2 regions of the Pseudoclavibacter sp. JAI123 genome follow, and region 1 is predicted to be linked to the other one. Evidence: predicted binding sites of a transcription regulator. Region 1 holds the regulator's gene; the other holds the start of a gene.
What was found. Region 1 encodes HspR, which represses chaperone genes until heat shock. Its sites were predicted from a motif close to AAGTTGAGTCNNNNNGACTCAACTT; they were not measured.
Positions count from the first base shown of each region.

Region 2: HDC34_RS00605 (Hsp20/alpha crystallin family protein) is a predicted target of HspR. The motif match lies at 1,612-1,636, and genes of this name have one in related genera.

Region 1 is NZ_JACCCM010000001.1:414,337-421,807, forward strand. It holds gene dnaK (molecular chaperone DnaK) at 217-2,082, shown strand; gene HDC34_RS02025 (nucleotide exchange factor GrpE) at 2,085-2,795, shown strand; gene HDC34_RS02030 (DnaJ C-terminal domain-containing protein) at 2,910-3,920, shown strand; gene HDC34_RS02035 (heat shock protein transcriptional repressor HspR) at 3,929-4,441, shown strand; gene HDC34_RS02040 (hypothetical protein) at 4,461-4,991, shown strand; gene HDC34_RS02045 (SDR family NAD(P)-dependent oxidoreductase) at 5,271-6,041, opposite strand; gene HDC34_RS02050 (helix-turn-helix transcriptional regulator) at 6,422-7,267, opposite strand; gene HDC34_RS02055 (SDR family oxidoreductase) at 7,277-7,471, opposite strand, start outside.
Region 2 is NZ_JACCCM010000001.1:121,194-128,664, reverse strand. It holds gene HDC34_RS00615 (rhodanese-related sulfurtransferase) at 1-514, opposite strand, end outside; gene HDC34_RS00610 (DNA-3-methyladenine glycosylase) at 594-1,526, shown strand; gene HDC34_RS00605 (Hsp20/alpha crystallin family protein) at 1,688-2,101, shown strand; gene HDC34_RS00600 (xylulokinase) at 2,163-3,602, opposite strand; gene xylA (xylose isomerase) at 3,738-4,931, opposite strand; gene chvE (multiple monosaccharide ABC transporter substrate-binding protein) at 5,153-6,274, shown strand; gene mmsA (multiple monosaccharide ABC transporter ATP-binding protein) at 6,412-7,471, shown strand, end outside.

The DNA of each region.
Region 1 (7,471 bases):
GTGACGCTCCGCGCAGAAAAGTTGCCCCACGTGACGGCCACCAGACTTGAGTCGCTCACACTCAACTCTCAGCCACTGAGCTTGACGGTCGGAGCTCGATGAGTAAACTTGAGCGCATACGGCTCAGGTCTGCATCCAACTCGACGTACACGATCGAGGCAGCGACCCGGGCCGACTCAGACTCACACAATCAGCTCTACAAAAGGAGAACCACACATGTCACGTGCTGTTGGAATCGACCTCGGAACCACGAACTCCTGCGTCGCAGTCCTCGAGGGTGGCGAGCCGAAGGTCATCGCAAACGCCGAGGGCTTCCGCACCACCCCGTCGATCGTCGCCTTCACGAAGGACGGCGACGTCCTCGTCGGCGAAACCGCCAAGCGCCAGGCAGTCACAAACGTCGACCGCACCATCGGCTCCGTCAAGCGCCACATGGGAACCACCTGGACCCAGGGCATCGACGACAAGAAGTACACCGCGCAGGAGATCTCCGCGCGCATCCTCGGCAAGCTCAAGCGCGACGCCGAGCAGTACCTGGGCGACAAGGTGACCGACGCGGTCATCACCGTTCCCGCGTACTTCAACGACGCAGAGCGTCAGGCCACGAAGGAAGCCGGCGAGATCGCCGGCCTCAACGTGCTCCGCATCATCAACGAGCCCACCGCCGCCGCACTCGCGTACGGCCTCGACAAGGGCAAGGAAGACGAGCTCATCCTCGTCTTCGACCTCGGTGGCGGAACGTTCGACGTCTCGCTCCTCGAAGTGGGCAAGGACGACGACTTCTCCACGATCCAGGTGCGCTCCACCGCCGGCGACAACCGCCTCGGTGGCGACGACTGGGACGACCGTCTCGTCAAGTACCTCATCACGGAGTTCAAGTCGCAGACCGGCGTCGACGTCGCGAACGACAAGATCGCACTCCAGCGTCTGAAGGAAGCCGCTGAGCAGGCGAAGAAGGAGCTCTCCAGCTCCACGAGCGCCAGCATTCAGCTGCCCTACCTCTCCCTCACGGAGAACGGCCCCGCGAACCTCGACACGAGCATCACCCGCGCCAAGTTCGAGGACCTCACCAAGGACCTCCTGGAGCGCACCCGCAAGCCGTTCGAAGACGTCATCCGCGAAGCCGGCATCAACGTCGACCAGATCGACCACGTCGTCCTCGTCGGTGGCTCCACCCGCATGCCCGCAGTCGCAGAGCTCGTCAAGAAGCTCAGCGGCAAGGACGCCAACAAGGGTGTCAACCCCGACGAGGTCGTCGCCGTCGGCGCAGCACTCCAGGCTGGCGTGCTGAAGGGCGAGCGCAAGGACGTCCTCCTCATCGACGTCACCCCGCTCTCCCTCGGCATCGAGACCAAGGGTGGCATCATGACCAAGCTCATCGAGCGCAACACGGCCATCCCCACCAAGCGCAGCGAGACCTTCACGACGGCCGACGACAACCAGCCGTCCGTGCAGATCCAGGTCTTCCAGGGCGAGCGTGAGTTCACCCGCGACAACAAGAACCTCGGCACCTTCGAGCTCACCGGCATCGCACCGGCCCCCCGTGGCATGCCGCAGATCGAGGTCACGTTCGACATCGACGCCAACGGCATCGTGCACGTCTCCGCAAAGGACAAGGGCACGGGCAAGGAGCAGTCGATGACGATCACCGGCGGCTCCAGCCTCGGCAAGGAAGACATCGAGCGCATGGTCCGCGAGGCGGAAGAGCACGCGGAAGAGGACAAGAAGCGTCGCGAAGGCGCTGAGCAGCGCAACATCGCCGAGACCACGGTCTACCAGGTCGAGAAGGTGCTCACCGAGAACGACGACAAGCTCCCCGCCGACGTCAAGAACGAGGTCCAGGGCGACGTCGACGCCCTCAAGACGGCTCTCGCAGGCGACGACGACGCAGCAGTGAAGTCGGCGCTCGACAAGCTCAACACCAGCCAGACGAAGCTCGGCGAGGCAATCTACGCCGCAGCCCAGGCTGAGCAGGCAGCGGAAGCCCCCACGGCTGACGCACCCGCCGGAGACCAGGCGGCCGACGATGACATCGTCGACGCCGAGGTCGTGGATGACGAGGACGACAAGGACAACAAGTAGTCATGGCTGAAGAGCGAAACGAGTCAGAAGCACGCGGTCCCGAGAACTCGGGAGAAGCAAACGAGCCGATCATCAACGACAAGCGTCGGATCGACCCGGAGACTGGCGAAGTTCGCGACCTCGGCAAGGCTGCTGGTGCCGAGTCGGCGGAGTCCACCCCGGACGACGCCGACCCGGCATCCGGCGAGGCTGCTGAAGCCGCGGCTGAAGGTCTGAGCGTTGAGGACCTCGAGAAGCTCCTCAGCGGGGAAGGCGCGGAAGACGCACCAACCGAGGGCACGCCTGGCGAGAGCGATCTCGCCCAGGAGCGCCTCCAGGACCTGCAGCGCGTCCAGGCGGAGTACGCCAACTACCGCCGCCGCACCGACCGTGAGAAGAGCGAAGCATACGACGCCACCAAGGCTGAAGTGCTCCGCTCCCTCCTCCCGGTGCTCGACGACTTCGACCGTGCCCAGAAGCACGGCGACCTCGTCGAGGACACGCCCATGGCCGTCATCGCCAACAAGCTGCGCACGGCGGTCGAGCGCCTCGGCCTCACCGCCTACGGCGAGGCCGGCGAGGCCTTCGACCCGCAGCGGTACGAGGCGATCGCGCAGCTCCCGAACCCGAGCGTCACCACCGACACCATCGCCGATGTTGTCGAGCGCGGCTACACGGTCGGCGACCGCGTGGTCCGCGTCGCGAAGGCAGCGGTGTTCGTACCCGCTTCGTAAGCACCGCGATCGGCGCACCCGCACCGATCGAACACGGCAGGGGGCACCGCAGACGCGGGCCCCCTCTCGTGTTCATCCAGAAGACATGCTCATTCCTAGGAACAGAAGGACCATATGGCCAGTCAGGATTGGTTTGACAAGGACTTCTACGCGGTGCTCGGCGTATCGAAGGACGTAGACGAAAAAGACCTCAAGAAGCAGTACCGGAAGCTCGCGCGTCAGTACCACCCTGACTCGCACCCGGGAGACACCGCTGCTGAGGCGAAGTTCAAGGAGATCTCCGAGGCCTACTCGGTGATCTCCGACCCAGAGCACCGCGCAGAGTACGACCAGATGCGCGCGATGGGCTCCGGCGCCCGCTTCCAGCAGGGCCCAGGCGGCCCCGGAGGCGCGGGCTTCGAAGACGTGTTCGGCGGGATGTTCAACGGCGGCGGTGCGCGCCGAGGCGCGTCGAATGCGGACTTCGAGGACCTCCTCGGCTCCATGTTCGGCGGAGGCGGCGGCGGATTCGGCGCCGGCAGCTTCGGCGGCGGCGCAGGTCGCCCCGCCGGTTTCCAGACCGGACCGCAGAAGGGCCGCGACCAGAGCGCATCCACGACCCTCGGTTTCATGACCGCCATCAAGGGCGACACCGTGGAGCTGCAGGGGCAGGACGGACGCGTCGTGAAGGTGCGCGTTCCGGCCGGCGTCGAGGACGGGCAGAAGATCCGACTCCGCGGCAAGGGCGGCCAGAGCCCCAACGGCGGCGAAGCGGGAGACCTGATCCTCACGGTGACGGTGCGCCCGGACCCCGTCTTCACCCGCTCGGGCCTCAACCTCGAGGTCACCGTGCCCGTCTCCTTCGCGGAGGCAGTGCTCGGCGCGACCATCGAGGTACCCACGGTCGACGGCGGCACCGTGCGCGTGAAGGTCGCGCCCGGCACCCCGAACGGCAAGACGCTGCGCGTCAAAGGCCGCGGCATCGAGACGAAGAAGGGCAAGGGCGATCTGCTCGTGCACCTGGAGGTCGCGGTCCCGAACCATCTCTCAAGTGCGCAAGAGAAGGCCCTCGCTGACTTCGTCGCCGCATCCGGTGACGAGAGCCCGCGCGAGGATCTCCTCCGCCTCGCCCGCCAAGGCAGGTAGGGGCGCTCATGGCACTCCCCTCCGACCTCGACGAGGACGCCCCGATCTTCGCGATCGCCATGGCCGCCGAGCTCGCGAACATGCACCCGCAGACCCTGCGGCAATACGACCGGATGGGTCTGGTCACGCCGCAGCGTACGGCGGGCCGCGTGCGGCGCTACTCGCTGCGCGACGTGGCGCAGCTGCGGGAGATCGCAGTGCTCTCGAACGAGGGCGTGAGCCTCGAAGGCATCGCGCGCGTGCTCGAGCTGCAGCGTGAGGTGCTCGGGCTGCGGCGGCGCGTGCGGGCGCTCGAGGTGGAGCTCGCCGACGAGCGTCTCACACGACTGGGCGGCCGGGTCTTCGCGGCTGGCGAGCGCGGCGACGTCGTGCCACTCGCGCACGGGCGCCGCACTGCACGCCGCACCGAGGTCGTCGTCTGGCGGCCGGCTCGCGTGCACGAGGCGGAACGCGAAGCCGAGGAGCGCCCACGCCCCGTGCGCAGGCGTCGCCCCACCGCGAAGAAGCCCGCGGACGGCTAGGCACGCCGAGGAACGCGCCGTGAGCATCCGTGCATTCCGGTCCCAGCGGTTCCCGATCACCCACCGGTCACCGGAAGAGGTGTGGCGGGCTGCGACCCCCTTCGGCACGGCCACGCTCGTGTACGCGGCCGACCCCTGGCGCGCGACGGCCTCCGGCGACGGGCTCCCGACCGCCGAGCTCATCGCCGACGAGACGCACCACCGCGGGGCGGCCTGGGTCGCACCCGAGGGCGCATTCCGGTTCCCGATGCAGCTCGTCGTCGGCGGTATCGCCGGCGAGGTGACGCAGCCGCATGCTCGGCGATTCGACCTTCAGCTCACTCGCCGCTCGCGCACGGTGCGGGCTCGCGTCGACGGCACCGAGTGGACGATGCGCGGCGTCGGCCTCTCGAGCGTTCAGGTCTCCCGCAATGGGGCGCCGGTCGTGACAAGCGGGGCGTCGTTCACGTCGCATCGGCTCAAGGGCGGGTGCACACCCCAGGACCTCGCCGTCGCGATCGCGCTCTCGCCGCTGCGCGCGACGCTGTTCGTGCTGACGAGTCTCGCCTGAGGGGCGGCGGGAGTTCGGCCAGGGGCCAGCTGGTGAGTCCTTGCGGCGCGAAGAGTTGTGGCCCGTTGTCGTGCCCGCCTGCGGGAGTGACAACGGGCCACAACTTTGCCTGCGTGGTGGCGGGTCGCGGGTCGCGGATGCTGCGGGCGGGCGGGCGGGAGCCGCGAGCACCAGAGAGTTGTGGCCCGGTGCTGTTCCCGTTCTCGGGAGCAGCACCGGGCCACAACTCTGACTGCGTGAGTCTGCCTTCGCCCGCGCGCGGCGCGGAGGATGCTCCGGTCAGCGGGCGCCGTTGCCGCCGTCGACGCGCCACTGCGCGCCGGTCACGAACGACGCCTCGTCCGAGCCGAGGAACACGACGACGCGCGCGATATCGAGCGGCTCCGCGTAGCGGCCCATCGGGATCGCCGCCTGGAAGCCTGCCTTCGCGGCCTCGGTGTCGCCGCCGCCGAATCCTTCCTCGAGGCGCCGCACCATCTGCGTGTTCACGCCGGACGGGTGGATGCTGTTGACCCGCACCCCGGTCGCCGCGACCTCGAGCGCGGCCGACTTCGTGAAGCCGACGACGGCGTGCTTCGACGCGACGTAGGCGGAGACGCCCGGCGACCCGTCGAGGCCTGCCTCCGAGGAGGTGTTGATGATGCTGCCGCTGCCGCGCTCGGTCATGACCTTGAGCACGTGCTTCATGCCGAGGAAGACTCCGCGGACGTTGACGGCGAACACCTTCTCGTAGTTGTCGACGCTCGCCTCCGTGAGCGGGCCGACGGCGCCCTCGATGCCGGCGTTGTTGAAGAACACGTCGATGGTGCCGAACGCCCCGACGGTCTCGGCGACGTAGCGCTCGACGTCTGCCTCATTGGTGACGTCCGCAGTGATCGTGATGACGTCCCCGTGTGCCGCGAGGCGCTCGCGCGTGGCCTCGAGCGGCTTGGCGAACAGATCGACCAGAGCCACGCGGGCCCCCAGCTTGAGGAACTCCTCTGCGGTCGCAGCGCCGATGCCGCCCGCTCCACCGGTGATGAGGACTGAACGTCCGCTGAAATCTGTCATATCGCAACTCCTTTGTCGTCTTGGTCCGCGTGGCGTCGCTCGCCCGCGACAGTCGTCGGCCGCCGGGTCTGGGCTGCCAGCGGCGCGACCAGGCTAGGGGCCGCTCATGCGCATCCACTGTGTACCGACACAACGGAACGCTCGGAGGCGGGCGCAGTCGAAGAACGCTCGGAAACGGGAGCGCCGTGGGAGGGTCCGTCTCGGCGCAGAGTTGTGGCGGCATGCCATCGCGGCGTGGCGCAGAAGCGCAAAGCCACAACTTCTCGGGGCGGTCGCGGTGGTGGATGCGCTGCGCTCGCGCCGCGTTCGCTGTCCTGCCGCGCTCGTGCTGGCTGTCGTGCCGGGTGCCCCGGCGCTCGCGCGGCCGGGTGCTCGCGGCGTCAGGCGTCCGCGGTCAGGCGCTGGGTGCCGAGCACGGAGAGCAGCTGCAGCCTGTCGTAGCTCTTGGTGCCGGGCGTCGCCGTGAGCACCAGCAGGGTCTGGCCCTGCGTGGGGTCGACGAGGAACTGGCACTGCACGGTGATCACCCCGGTCTCGGGATGCTGCACGCGCTTCTCGAGCTCGTGCATCGCATTGATCTCGTGGTCGGCCCAGATCTCGGCGAACTCCGGGCTTACCGCGAGGAGGGCGTCGATGACCCGCTGGGCGCGAGAGTCAGGACCCTGCTGGGCCGCGAAGCCACGGGCATCCGCGGCGAAGGCGCGCGACAGCTTGTCATGGTCGCTTTCCGGGTAGACGTGGCGGGCGCCGGGGTCGGTGAACCAGCGGTAGACGACGCTGCGTGCATTGCCGGTGAAGCGGGTCTCGTCGCCGAACAGCGCCCGCGCCGCTGGCGTCTGCACGAGCGTCTCGCCCATGGCCGTCATGACCTGGGCTGGGGTGTCGGCGAGCCGGTCGAGGATGCGCATGAGCCCCGGCGCGACGTGCTCGCCGCTGATCGTGCGCTTCGGCGGCTGGTGACCGGCGAGGTAGAAGAGGTGGTCGCGCTCTGCCAGAGTGAGGCGCAGCCCGCGGGCGATCGCGGCGAGCATCTGCTCGGACGGCTGCGGGCCGCGGCTCTGCTCGAGTCGGCTGTAGTAGTCGACCGACATGTCGCTGAGCGCCGCGACCTCCTCGCGCCGCAGACCCGCCGTCCGGCGGCGCGGCCCCTTCGTCATGCCGACGTCCTCCGGTTGCAGCGCTTCTCGGCGGCTGCGAAGGAAGTCGGCAAGCTGGGCTCTGTCCATGAGGCGAGGCTAGCGGGCCGCGTGCTCGGCGACGAGCTGCTCGGACAGCTCCCACAAGCGGCGCGCATCCGCTTCACTCGTGACCCGCGAGTAGAGCTTCTGCTCGGCGGGGCGGCCGCCGATGTGGCCGGGCCCCTTCGGGCCGTACAGACGCCCTCCCTTCGCGTCCGGGCTGGTGGCCGCGAGGATCGCGGGGAGCGCGGC
Region 2 (7,471 bases), 290 kb from region 1:
CGATGAAGTCACGGGTTGTGCCCGTCTCTGGCACGACGGCGCCCTCGAAGCGGCCGATCTGGGCCTCGATGGCGTTGCGTCCGTCGAAGAAGACGACGTCGTCGCGCGACTCGACCAGTGCGTGGAGCTCGTCGGGGGCAAGGTGGGTGCCGCCGCCGACCACGCCGTGCTCGTCGACCTCCAGTTCCCCGGGCGCCCCGAAGCTCACGATCTCGTCCCGCACCTTGACGCTGAGGCGCGGGAAGTCGAGGCTCTGTCCGTTCTCATCGAGGCCGGTGCCCTCCGACCACTTGTAGTCGGCGTCCTTGAACGCCGCGTACTCGCGGGTGGTGCGCACGTACCGCTTGAGCGCGTCGAGCTCCCCGCCGAGGGTGCCGTTGATGCCGTCCTTCGAGATCAGGATGCGCCCGCGCAGCCCCAGCGACGCCGCGAGGTCTCGCTGCCAGAGGCGGATCGCCTCCGGATCGGCGAGGGGCGCGAAGGCGTAGTAGAGCACGATCTTGGGGACAGCCATGCGGTCGATTTTAGGTGAGCGGCGGGGCTCCGAGCGTCGAGGGGGCGCGGATGTCGGTGGGTCTGCGTACCCTTGCCGCATGCCAGATCGGGTCATGACGCTCTATCGGCCGGCGCTGCCGGTCGATGTCGTGCAGACCCTGTCGCCGCTCATGCGGGGCAGGCGCGACCCGACCTGCTGGATGCACCCGGTCTCGAGGGACGTGTGGCGCACGTCGCACGCGCTCGCGGGTGGGGCGACGACTGTCTTCCGGCAGGCGCGGGACGGGGTCCGCATCGTGTCGTGGGGCGAGGCCGCCGAGATCGCGGTCGACGAAGCCCCGGTCCTCCTTGGTCGCGATGACGACTGGAGCGAGCTGCGCCTCGAGGCGCTTCCCGAGCTGGCGGATGTGCGGCGTCGCAACGAGGGGCTCCGGCTCCCGAAGTCGGGGGCGGTGTTCGAGGCGCTCAGTGCCGCCATCATCGAGCAGAAGATCACGGGCCTCGAGGCGCATCGAGCGTGGGACATCCTGCACCGCGACTACGCGGGTGCCGCGCCCGGCCCAGCCGGCCTCGTGCCGCGCCACCTGCGGCTTCCGCTCACACCGGAGCAGTGGCGGCGCATCCCGAGCTGGGACTGGCATCGGGCGGGCGTCGACCACTCCCGGACGGGTACGGTCATCCGCTCCGCGACGGTCGCGTCGGCGCTGGAGCGCACGGCGAGCCTGCCAACCGGGTCTGAGGAGCCATTGCGCCGCCTCCGCTCGATTGTCGGCGTCGGCGTGTGGACGGCAAACGAGACCGTGCAGCGCTCACACGGTGACCCGGACGCGCCGAGCTTCAGCGACTACCACATCCCCAACATGGTGGGGTGGGCGCTCGCGGGCTGCGACGTCGACGACGACGGCATGCGGGAGCTGCTCGAGCCGTGGCGGGGGCATCGCGAGCGGGTCGTGCGCCTCATCAAGCTGGCTGGCAACCCGCGCCCGAAGCATGGCGCGCGCATGACCGTGCAGGACCACCGCTTCCACTGACGGGGGTCGTTCGCCCACGGCTGACGCGGTTTTCAGCAAACTTTCTGGCACTCGGCCTGGTCGAGTGCTAATTTTCTGAGCAAGGAAGTTGACACCAGTCGACTCAAGTTCACCGCAGTCGCTCACGATCGTGAGGGTGCGTACAAGGAAGGGAAAACGACATGGCACGCGTCTTCGATCCGTTCCAGGAGATGGAACGACTTTTCCAGGGAGCACCGAACAGTCCGCGTTCGATGCCCATCGACCTCTACCGTGAGGCCGACCACTACATCCTCACCGCCGACCTGCCCGGCATCGACCCCAGCTCGATCGACGTCGACCTCGACGGCCAGCAGCTCACGATCCGCGCCGAGCGCAGCACCGTGAACGCCGAGGGTGCCAAGTGGCTCGTGCGTGAGCGCAACGGCGGCAGCTACCTGCGTCAGTTCACGCTCGGCCAGGGCCTCGACACCGAGCGCATCGCCGCGAGCTACGAGCACGGCGTGCTGACCGTGACGGTTCCCGTCAGCGAGCGCGCGAAGCCGCGCAAGATCGAGATCGAGACCGGCACGAAGGTCGAGACCATTCAGGCGTAGCCGACAGGCGACGCAGGAGAGGGGGGGCAGTGCGATCTCGCACTGCCCCCTTCGCGATGTCTCAGACGGAACGCAGGCCCTTGCCTGACTCCTCGGAGTCCCGCGCGAGCTCCGCGGCCGCCACGAACCGGGCTCGAAGCGCCGCATCAGGCGCAGGCTCCAGGTGGGCGATGGTCTCGACGGGCCAGTCGGGGCGGCTGCCGGTCGCGATCCAGGCGGCCTGGCGGGCTGCGCCGTCGGCGACGTACTCGCCGGGCGCGGGGATCTCGACGGGAACCTCGAAGAGGGTCGGGGCGACGGCGCGCACGCCCTCGCTCAGAGCGGCGCCGCCGATGAGCATGACGCGCTTCGCGTCGACGCCGAGCGCGCGGTGCGCATCGAGGGCCTGTGCGAGGCTGCCGAGCATGCCCTCGACCGCGGCGCGGGCGAGGTTCTCGCGTGTGAAGGATCCACGCGTCATGCCGAGCAGGGATGCTGTCGCGTCCGGCAGGTCGGGAGTGCGTTCGCCGTCGAGGTACGGCACGAACGCGAGCCCGCCGGAGCCCACGGGGGCGGACGCGGCCAGCCGGCCGAACTCCGCGTGGTCCACGCCGAGCACGGTTGCGGTCGTGTCGATGACGCGCGCCGCGTTGAGCGTGGCGGACAGGGGAAGGAACTCGCCCGTCGCGTCGGCGAATCCCGCAAGACCGCCGTTCGGGTCGACAACCGGCCGCTCGGCGACCGAGAACACGGTGCCGGAGGTGCCGATGGAGACGACCACGTCGCCGGCGCGGGCGTTGAGACCGAGCGCGGCACCCGCGTTGTCACCGGCTCCCGCGGCGACGAGCACGCCAGCCGGGGTCTTGCCGGCGACCTCGGACGGGCCGAGCACGCGCGGGAGGATGACGTCGTGGCCGAGCGCCGCGACGAGCAGCTCGCGGTCGTAGTCGCCGGTGAACGGTGACCAGTAGCCGGTTCCGGAAGCGTCGGAGCGGTCGGTCGTGAGCTTCGTCAGGTCGGGGCCGAGGGGGCTCTCGTCGGCGGGGCCGTAGCCGAGGAGCCGCCACGTGAGCCAGTCGTGGGGGAGTGCGACGGCGGCGACACGCGCGGCGTTCTGTGGCTCGGCATCCCGAAGCCAGCGGAGCTTCGTGATGGTGAAGGAGGCGACCGGCACGAGGCCTGTGCGCTCGACGAGCGTCTCCTGCCCGAACTCCGCGATGAGGTCGCGGGCGGCAGCCGCGCTGCGCGTGTCGTTCCAGAGCAGCGCGTCGCGCACGACGTGGCCATCGGCGTCGAGCGCGACCATGCCGTGCTGCTGGCCGGCGACGGACAGCGCTGCGACGTCCTCGAGCCCGCCAGCCGCTGCGGTCGCGTCCTGGACGGCGGCCCACCAGTTCTCCGGGTCCACCTCCGTGCCGGGGGCGTGCGACGCGCGACCCTGGCGGATGAGCTCGCCCGTCACGGCGTCCCGGATGACGAGCTTGCAGCTCTGCGTACTCGAGTCGAAGCCGGCGACGAGCATGGTGGTCTGCTTTCTGTAGTGCTGGGGTGGGGTGCACGACAGAGCTGGGGCGGATGCATGCGCGTCGTTGGACGTGCGTGCATCCGCCACAGCTCTGTCAGGGGGACGGGGGAGTCCGTCGGGCGAGGGGCGGGACTAGCCGCGGGCGCCCATGAGGTGCTCGAGCGCGAGCTGCTGCAGGCGCACGAAGCCGAAGCCCTTGCCGTTGAAGTACGCGTTCGCGTCGAAGTCCTCGTATGCGGAGCGGTCGGCGAGGAAGTCGTCGTACGTCTCGCCCTCGCCGAGCGTATTGGTGGAGAGCTCGTCGACGCGGGACGCCGCGAGAGCCTCCTGCACCTCGGGGTCGGCGCGGAATGCCGCCGCGCGCTCCTTGAGGAGCAGGTAGGTGCGCATGTTCGCCGCTGCCGACTCCCACACACCCGTTTCGTCCTCGGTGCGCGAGGGCTTGTAGTCGAAGTGGCGCGGGCCCGTGTAGGTCTGGCCGCCGTTGGGGCCGCCGTTCTCGAGCAGGTCGACGAGCGCGAACGCGTTCTGCAGGTCGCCGTGACCGAACACGAGGTCCTGGTCGTACTTGATGCCGCGCTGGCCGTTGAGGTCGATGTGGAAGAGCTTGCCCTGGTAGAGGGCCTGCGCGATGCCGGCGGCGAAGTTGAGGCCAGCCATCTGCTCGTGTCCGACTTCAGGGTTCACGCCGACGAGCTCTGGACGCTCGAGCGTCTCGATGAAGGCGAGGGCGTGGCCGACCGTGGGGAGGAGGATGTCGCCGCGGGGCTCGTTCGGCTTCGGCTCGATGGCGAAGCGGATGTTGTAGCCCTTGTCGGTGACGTAGTCGCCGAGCAGGTTGACGGCCTCGCGGTAGCGCTCGAGGGCCTGGCGGATGTCCTTCGCGGAGTCGTACTCGGCGCCCTCACGGCCGCCCCACATGACGAACGTCTCGGCGCCGAGCGAGGCGGCGAGGTCGAGGTTGCGGAGCACCTTGCGCAGCGCGAAGCGGCGCACATCGCGGTCGTTCGACGTGAAGCCGCCGTCCTTGAAGACGGGGGCGGAGAAGAGGTTCGTGGTGACCATGGGAACGACGAGGCCCGTCGCATCCAGGGCGCCGCGCAGGCGGGAGATCTGGGAGTCGCGCACCTCGTCGGTGGATCCGAACGGGAAGAGGTCGTCGTCGTGGAACGTGAGTCCGTAGGCGCCGGCCTCGGCGAGCTTCTCGACGACGTGCACGACGTCGAGGTCGGCGCGCGTCGGGCCGCCGAACGGGTCGGTGCCGTTGTAGCCGACGGTCCACAGACCGAACGAGAACTTGTCTGCGGGGGTGGGGGTCAAAGGCATGAGGGTCCGTTCCAGATATCGTCGTTGATAAGTTCTAGAGAGCAACATATAGCATTCCGATGTCGTAGATCCACCCTCAGTTGTCGTTGGGATGCATCTCAGGCCCCTCCGGCCGCCAGTTTTGTCACGAATCCGAAACGGGGTTGCACAACTGCACCCAAGTAGGTATATGTTTGGCGCGACAACTTAGGGCAAGACATTTCAGAGAGGAAATGACCTTCATGTCAGCAACGAAGAAGTTGCTCGGTCTCGCAGTCGTTGGAGGCCTCGCACTCGGCCTCACCGCCTGCGACGCGCCAGCAGACCCAGCAGCAACCGGCGAAGCAGGAGCAGCAGTCGAGGTCGAGAGCGTCGGCATCTCGATGCCGACCCGCGAGCTCGAGCGTTGGATCAACGACGGCGCGCAGCTCCAGAGCAAGCTCGACGAGGCCGGCTTCACCACCGACCTCCAGTATGCCGAGAACGACCCGGACACGCAGATCTCGCAGATCCAGAACCAGATCGCGTCCGGAGTCAACGTGCTCGTCGTCGCCGCCATCGACGGCTCGGTGCTCGCACCGGTGCTGCAGGACGCGGCTGACGAAGGCGTCACGATCATCGCCTACGACCGCCTCATCAACGACACCGAGAACGTCGACTACTACGCGACGTTCGACAACTACGCGGTCGGCAAGCTGCAGGGCGAGTACATCGTCGACACGCTCGACCTCGAGAACCAGCCGGGCCCGTTCTACCTCGAGCCCTTCGCCGGCAGCCCCGACGACAACAACGCCAAGTTCTTCTTCTCCGGCGCATGGGACGTCCTCAAGCCGTACATCGACGAGGGCAAGCTCGAGGTCGCTTCGGGCAAGGCACCCGCATCGAACGACGACTGGGCCTCCGTCGGCATCCAGGGCTGGGAGAGCGCTGGCGCTCAGGACGAGATGGAGAACCGTCTCGCCTCGAACTACAGCGACAAGAAGGTCGACGTCGTCCTCTCGCCGAACGACAGCCTCGCCCAGGGCATCTCGGAGGCACTCGTCTCCGCCGGCTACACGCCGGGCTCCGAGTGGCCGATCCTCACGGGCCAGGACGCCGACAAGGCGTCCGTCGTGAACATCCTCGCCGACAAGCAGTCCATGACGGTCTGGAAGGACACCCGCCTCCTCGGCGACCAGGTCTTCGCCATGATCGAGTCCCTCAAGGCCGGCACCGAGGTCGACGTCAACGACACCGAGAGCTACGACAACGGCGTCAAGGTCGTCCCCTCGTACCTCCTCGACCCCGAGGTCGTCACGAAGGACAGCGTGCAGGAGAAGCTCATCGACAGCGGCTTCCTCAAGGCATCGGACGTCGGACTCTAACGAGTCACCGACACACACACGGAACGCGCTCGGGCTGGCTGTGCCCCCACACCAGCCCGAGCGCGCTTCCGTGACAGCTCGCGCCTGAACGCGCAGAGCAACACCGAGCGTTGCAGCTCGGAAAGCGAGACGGAGCAATGGTGCAAGACGACAAGATCCTGAAGATGTCGAACATCGTGAAGGAATTCAGCGGTGTGCGGGCCCTCTCGGGCGTCAACATCGAAGTCCAGCGCGGCGAGGTGCACGGCATCTGCGGCGAGAACGGCGCTGGCAAGTCGACGCTCATGAAGGTCCTGAGCGGCGTCTACCCCCACGGCACCTTCGAGGGGACCATCGAGTTCGATGGCCGCGAGGTGCGGTACAAGAACATCAACGACAGCGAGCACGACGGCATCGTCATCATCCACCAGGAGCTCGCCCTCAGCCCCTACCTGTCGATCGCGGAGAACATCTTCCTCGGCAACGAGGTGCAGCGCTTCGGCATCATCGACTGGGACGAGACCAACCGCCGCGCGGCAGAGCTGCTGAAGCGGGTCGGCCTCAACGAGAACCCCGCCACGGTGATCCGCGAGATCGGCGTCGGCAAGCAGCAGCTCGTGGAGATCGCCAAGGCGCTCTCCAAGGACGTGAAGCTCCTCATCCTCGACGAGCCCACCGCCGCCCTCAACGACGAAGACTCCGCCCACCTGCTCGGCCTCATCGAGCAGCTGCGCGAGCAGGGCATCACCTCGATCATCATCTCCCACAAGCTCAAGGAGATCCGACGCATCGCAGACCGCGTCACGATCATCCGCGACGGAGCCACCATCGACTCCATCGACATGAGCGAAGAGGACGCGACCGAGGGGCGGATCATCCGCGCCATGGTCGGCCGAGAGCTCAGTTCCATGTTCCCGCCCCGCGACGCGGTCATCGGGGAGGAGAAGCTGCGCGTCGAGAACTGGACCGTGCACCACCCCGCCGACCCGAGCCGCAAGGTGGTCGACGACATCTCCTTCCACGTGCGCGCCGGCGAGATCATCGGCTTCGCGGGCCTCATGGGTGCGGGCCGGACGGAGCTCGCGATGAGCATCTTCGGCCGCAGCTACGGCACCAACATCTCCGGCGAGGTGTACAAGTCGGGCCAGCTGATCTCGACGAAGACGATCGACGAGTCCATCAAGAACGGCCTCGCCTACACCACGGAGGACCGCAAGC